DNA from 2 places in the Pseudomonas sp. LG1E9 genome. Region 1 is predicted to be linked to the other one. Evidence: predicted binding sites of a transcription regulator. Region 1 holds the regulator's gene; the other holds the start of a gene.
What was found. Region 1 encodes sigma-54, which starts transcription at its own class of promoters, with help from an activator protein. Its sites were predicted from a motif close to ANTGGCATNNANNTTGCTNT; they were not measured.
Positions count from the first base shown of each region.

Region 2: the regulator sigma-54 is predicted to act here: its motif matches at 1,993-2,012, upstream of flgB (flagellar basal body rod protein FlgB).

Region 1 is NZ_CP029983.1:1,720,771-1,724,077, forward strand. It holds gene rapZ (RNase adapter RapZ) at 1-492, opposite strand, end outside; gene ptsN (PTS IIA-like nitrogen regulatory protein PtsN) at 495-959, opposite strand; gene hpf (ribosome hibernation-promoting factor, HPF/YfiA family) at 972-1,277, opposite strand; gene DNK50_RS08070 (RNA polymerase factor sigma-54) at 1,353-2,846, opposite strand; gene lptB (LPS export ABC transporter ATP-binding protein) at 3,044-3,307, opposite strand, start outside.
Region 2 is NZ_CP029983.1:5,410,726-5,414,032, reverse strand. It holds gene DNK50_RS24780 (chemotaxis protein CheV) at 15-947, shown strand; gene cheR (protein-glutamate O-methyltransferase CheR) at 993-1,820, shown strand; gene flgB (flagellar basal body rod protein FlgB) at 2,055-2,462, shown strand; gene flgC (flagellar basal body rod protein FlgC) at 2,466-2,909, shown strand; gene flgD (flagellar hook assembly protein FlgD) at 2,926-3,307, shown strand, end outside.

The DNA.
Region 1 (3,307 bases):
GCCAGGCTCCGGCTGATTCAGCAGGCGCAGCTTGATGGCATCGCGCAGTTGATACAGGTTAAGGCTGGTGGTGTTGATCTTGAGGTCGGCGAGGTCAATGATCGGCCCCAACAACTTGGTTTCGTCCTCGATGGCTTCGGCCAGGGAGCGGTGGGGGCTGCTGAGCGGGTGGCGCCGGCGGGTTTCGGAGAAGCGCTTTAACAGCGTCTCTTCGTCGGCATCGAGGTACAGCACATCACAATGGATGTGCTTGGCGCGCACTTCTTCCAGCAATTCCGGGAATCGCGAGAGGTGGCTCGGCAGGTTGCGGGCGTCGATCGAAACGGCAACCAGGGGTTGCGCCAGCTCGGTGTGGATCAGAGCACGTTCCGCCAGCTCTGGCAGCAGGCCGGCAGGCAGGTTGTCGATGCAATAGAAGCCATTGTCCTCAAGAACGTTGAGGGCGGTGCTTTTACCCGAGCCGGAGCGGCCGCTGACGATGATCAAACGCATGGTTACTGCCCGTTTTGCTCATCCAGGACAACTTGGTACAGCGCCTCGTTGCTGCTGGCACTGCGCAGTTTGTCGCGTACTTCCTTGCGGTCAAGCATGCTGGCGATCTGCCGAAGCAGTTCCAGGTGCGCATCGGTGGCGGCCTGCGGGACCAGCAGAACAAACAGCAGGTCGACCGGGGCACCGTCGATGGCGTCGAAATCGATAGGGGCGTCCAGGTGCAGCAGGGCGCTGACAGGTGTTTCGCAGCCTTTGAGGCGACAGTGAGGAATGGCGATGCCGTTGCCAAAACCGGTCGAGCCGAGTTTTTCACGGGCAATCAGAGCCTCGAAGACATCTTGCATCTCCAGCTCAGGCACTTGGCTGCTGATCAGGTTGGCAATTTGTTCGAGGGCTTTCTTCTTGCTGCCGCCCGGCACGTTCACGAGGGAACGGCCGGGGGTCAGGATGGTTTCAAGTCGGATCATGGGTTGGGGGTGTTAGCGGCCAGTGCCATTAAGAAGGCTCTGCTGCTTTTCCTTATGCTTTTTAAGTTGGCGGTCAAGCTTGTCAGTCAAGGCATCAATTGATGCATACATGTCCTCATGCTCGGCATTGGCGACTACTTCGCCACCGGGAATCTGCAGGGTCGCCTCAACTTTCTGCTGAAGCTTGTCGACCTTCATGATGACTTGCACGTTGGTGATTTTGTCAAAATGCCCCTCCAGGCGTTTCAGCTTCAGCTCGACATACTCGCGCAGGGGAGGGGTGACTTCTACATGGTGTCCACTGATGTTGACTTGCATACAGCTTCTCCTTCGTTGCCAGTGCATAAAGCGACGGGTAGGAATACCCGTCACTGGAACGCTGTGGCCCGCCCGTCACATCAAACGCTTGCGCTCGCTGGAAGGCGCGATCCCAAGGGATTCGCGGTACTTGGCGACGGTTCGACGGGCGACCTGAATGCCTTGTGCCTCCAGTAAACCAGCGATCTTGCTGTCACTCAACGGCTTTTTCTGATTTTCCGCAGCAACCAGTTTTTTGATGATCGCGCGGATCGCCGTTGACGAGCATTCGCCGCCTTCGGAGGTGCTTACATGGCTGGAGAAAAAATATTTCAACTCATAAATACCCCGTGGGGTATGCATGAATTTTTGCGTGGTCACGCGTGAAATTGTCGATTCGTGCATGCCTACCGCCTCGGCGATGTCGTGCAGGACCAGAGGCTTCATTGCTTCGTCGCCGTATTCCAGGAAGCCGCGCTGATGCTCGACGATCTGGGTGGCCACTTTCATCAAGGTTTCGTTGCGGCTCTGCAGGCTCTTGATGAACCAGCGGGCTTCCTGCAGCTGGTTGCGCATGAAGGTGTTGTCGGCACTCGTGTCGGCCCGGCGTACAAAGCCGGCATATTGCGGGTTGACGCGCAGGCGCGGCACAGACTCCTGGTTCAGCTCAACCAGCCAGCGCTCGTTGTCTTTGCGCACGATTACATCGGGCACCACGTACTCGGCTTCGCTCGACTCGATCTGCGAGCCCGGACGCGGGTTCAGGCTCTGCACCAGCTCGATGACCTGGCGGAGGTCGTCTTCCTTGAGCTTCATGCGACGCATCAGTTGGCTGTAGTCGCGGCTGCCCAGCAGGTCGATGTAGTCGGTAACCAGGCGCTGGGCCTCAGCGAGCCATGGCGTCTTGGCTGGCAGCTGGCGCAGTTGCAACAGCAAGCATTCGCTCAGGGTACGGGCGCCGATGCCGGCCGGCTCGAACTGCTGGATGCGGTGCAGCACCGCTTCAATTTCGTCCAGCTCAATGTCCAGTTCCGGGTCGAAAGCCTCCAGAATTTCTTCGAGCGTCTCGTCCAGGTAACCCTGGTTGTTGATGCAGTCGATCAAGGTGACGGCGATCAGTCGATCGGTATCAGACATCGGTGCGAGGTTCAGTTGCCACAGCAGATGGCTCTGCAGGCTTTCACCGGCGGAGGTGCGGGTGGTGAAGTCCCACTCGTCATCGTCGTTGCTGGGCAGGCTGCTGGCGCTGGTCTGGTAGACGTCTTCCCAGGCGGTATCTACTGGAAGCTCGTTGGGGATGCGTTCGTTCCAATCGCCTTCCTCCAGGTTGTCCACCGTAGGGGCAGTTTCCTGGTAGGACGGTTCCTGCACGTCCGCGTTGGGTTTTTGCTCGATGTTGTCGGCCAACGGGTCTGCGTTATCGAAGTCGTCGCCTTCTTCCTGGCGTTCGAGCATCGGATTGGACTCCAGGGCCTCCTGGATTTCCTGTTGCAGGTCCAGGGTCGACAATTGGAGCAGGCGGATGGCCTGTTGCAGCTGCGGTGTCATCGTCAGCTGCTGGCCCATTCTCAGGACTAGCGATGGTTTCATGGCAGGGGCTTAACACCTTATTCGCCGGCGCAATGCGCCATCCACGACAGGGCGCGTGAGCGCCAAACATAAGCAAATTATATGCCTGATATCGAGGGCTTTGCCTAGAGCGCGGTAACAATAAAAAACCGGAGGTTCTTATTGACTCCCGCGCATCGGGCAAACGACCTGCCACCGCCTTGTTATTACAGGCGGGTTTACAGGCGAAACTCGTGACCCAGGTACACTTCCTTGACCAGTTCATTGGCCAGGATGGTAGCGGAGTCGCCCTCGGCGATCAGTTGTCCATCGTTGACGATATAAGCGGTTTCGCAGATATCGAGGGTCTCACGCACGTTGTGGTCGGTGATCAATACACCGATGCCCTTGGCCTTGAGGTGATGGATGATCTGCTTGATATCGCCAACCGAGATAGGGTCGACGCCGGCAAACGGTTCGTCCAGCAGGATGAACTTGGGGGC
Region 2 (3,307 bases), 2.6 Mb from region 1:
GTAGGAGTCTGGGCATGGCAGGAGTAATGGATTCAGTAAACCAGCGCACACAGCTGGTAGGGCAGAATCGCCTGGAGTTGTTGCTTTTTCGCCTGGATGGCAAGCAGCTGTATGGCATCAACGTGTTCAAGGTGCGGGAAGTGCTGCAATGTCCCAAGCTGACGATCATGCCCAAGTCCAGCCCCGTGGTGTGTGGCGTGGCCAACATCCGTGGCGCGACCATCCCGATTCTTGACCTGGCCCTGGCCACCGGTTCGGCTGGCCTGCAGGACCGCGAAAACCCGTTCGTGATCATCACCGAGTACAACACCAAGACCCAGGGTTTCCTGGTGCGCTCGGTGGAGCGCATCGTCAACATGAACTGGGAAGAGATTCATCCGCCGCCCAAGGGCACCGGCCGCGACCACTACCTCACGGCAGTGACGCGGGTCGATAACCAATTGGTGGAAATCATCGACGTGGAGAAGATCCTCGCTGAAGTGGCGCCGACCTCGGAATCGATTTCCGTGGGTGTGGTGGATGCCGAAACGGCGCACAAGGCGGTCTCGCTGCGTGTGCTGACGGTGGATGACTCCTCGGTGGCGCGCAAGCAGGTGACCCGTTGCCTGCAAACCGTCGGCGTGGAAGTGGTGGCGCTCAATGATGGCCGCCAGGCGCTGGATTACCTGCGCAAGCTGGTAGATGAAGGCAAGAAACCGGAAGAAGAATTCTTGATGATGATCTCCGACATCGAGATGCCGGAAATGGACGGCTACACCCTCACGGCTGAGATACGCAGCGATCCACGCATGCAAAAATTGCATATCATCCTGCATACTTCGTTGTCGGGCGTATTCAACCAGGCGATGGTCAAGAAGGTCGGTGCCGATGACTTCCTGGCCAAATTCCGTCCTGATGACCTGGCATCCCGGGTAGTCGCCCGGATCAAGGCAGCAGATCACAGCTAAGGGCTTTTTTCCCCTGGCGATCACACGATTTTAGAGGCGGTATCAGTGTCTACGGGTAATTTGGATTTTGAACAGTTCCGGGTCTTCCTGGAAAAAGCCTGTGGCATATTGCTCGGTGAAAACAAGCAATACCTGGTATCCAGCCGTCTTAATAAACTGATGGAGCAGCAGGGCATCAAGTCCCTGGGCGAGTTGGTTCAACGGATCCAGGGGCAGCCGCGCAGTGGCCTCAAAGAGATGGTGGTCGATGCCATGACCACCAACGAAACCTTGTGGTTTCGTGATACCTACCCCTTTGAAGTGCTCAAGAGCAAAGTGCTGCCGGAGGCCATCAAGGCCAGCCCGGGCCAGCGCTTGCGCATCTGGTCGGCGGCCTGCTCTTCGGGGCAGGAACCGTATTCGATCTCGATGTCCATCGATGAGTTCGAGCGGACCAACATGGGCCAGTTGAAGGCCGGGGCGCAGATTGTTGCCACTGACCTGTCCGGCACCATGCTCACCAACTGCAAGACCGGTGAGTACGACAGCCTGGCCCTGGGCCGTGGTTTGTCCCAGGAGCGCCTGCAACGTTACTTCGACCCCAAAGGGGCAGGACGTTGGGCGATCAAGGCGCCGATCAAGAGCCGCGTGGAGTTCCGTTCGTTCAACCTGCTCGACAGCTACGCCAGCCTGGGCAAGTTCGACATGGTGTTCTGCCGCAACGTACTGATCTACTTCTCGGCAGAAGTGAAGAAAGACATCCTGTTGCGCATCCACGGCACCCTCAAGCGTGGCGGTTACTTGTTCCTCGGTGCTTCCGAGGCACTGAACGGCCTGCCGGATCACTTTCAGATGGTGCAGTGCAGCCCGGGGATCATCTACCAGGCCAAATAAAAATGTGGGAGGGGGGCAAACCCCCTCCCACATTTGTTTCTGCGGCAAAGTTGATGAAAGCGGCAACTCCCCATTGCCGCTTTACTGGCGCCACGCGGAAACCCGTTGCCGCTTTTCTGGCATTGCCGCCGGCAACCTCCTCGCAACCCCTTGATTCATGGGCTTTTCAGAAACTGGCATGCGCCTTGCTATAACCCAGTTAACGAACAGCAGGTCAGCCTAAAGGTTTCCGCCATGAGCATCAGCTTCGATAAAGCGCTCGGTATCCACGAACAAGCCCTGGGCTTCCGCGCCCAGCGTGCTGAAGTCCTGGCCAATAACATTGCCAACGCCGACACCCCGAACTACAAGGCTCGGGATCTGGACTTCTCCGCCGTGCTCGCCGCACAGCAGGACAAGACCAAGAACGGCACCTTCGCCTTGAACATGACCAACAACCGTCATATCGAAGCGCAAGGCCTGAGCAGTGGTGACGAGTCGTTGCTGTATCGCACGCCGATGCAGCCGTCGATCGACCAGAACACCGTCGACGCCCAGCTGGAGCAATCGGCGTATGCCGAGAACTCGGTGAACTTCCAGGCCAGCTTTACCCTGCTCAACAGCAAATTCAAAGGGCTGATGTCAGCCCTGCGTGGAGAGTAAGCCATGTCCCTGTCCAGTGTTTTCAATATTGCCGGTAGCGGCATGAGCGCCCAGACCACGCGGCTCAACACCGTCGCCAGTAACATCGCCAACGCCGAGACCGTGTCGTCGAGCATTGACCAGACGTACCGTGCCCGTCACCCGGTGTTTGCCACCATGTTCCAGGCCGGTCAGAACGGCGGCAGCGACTCGCTGTTTCAGGAGCAGGACGCAGCCGGCAAAGGCGTGCAGGTGCTTGGCGTGGTCGAAGACCAGAGCAACCTCGAAGCCCGCTACGAGCCTAACCACCCGGCGGCGAACGAAAAAGGCTACGTGTACTACCCGAACGTCAACGTGGTCGAGGAAATGGCCGACATGATTTCCGCCAGCCGCTCGTTCCAGACCAACGCGGAAATGATGAACACCGCCAAAACCATGATGCAGAAGGTCCTGACCCTGGGTCAGTGATAAGGGGCGCCAAATAATGGCCATCGTTGATACGACTACTAATTCAGCAGTCCAGGACCTTTTCAATTCCAAGGTCAGCACTGCAACAAACAATGTCGCAAGCACGGCTTCTGCGGCCACCGGCAATCAGTCGTTGGGCAAGGACGCATTCTTGCAACTGCTGGTCACCCAACTGAAAAACCAGGACCCGCTGTCGCCTCAGGACAACGGTGCATTCGTGGCCCAGTTGGCTCAGTTCAGCAGCCTGGAAGGCATCAACACCCTGAACGACTCGGTGAATGCAATCTCCAGCAACTTCAGCTCTTCGCAGGCGCTGCAAGCTTCGTCGCTGGTAGGGCGTTCGATCATCACCCAGACCGACAAGGCCCTGGTGGATACGAGCAAGAGCATGAACGGTT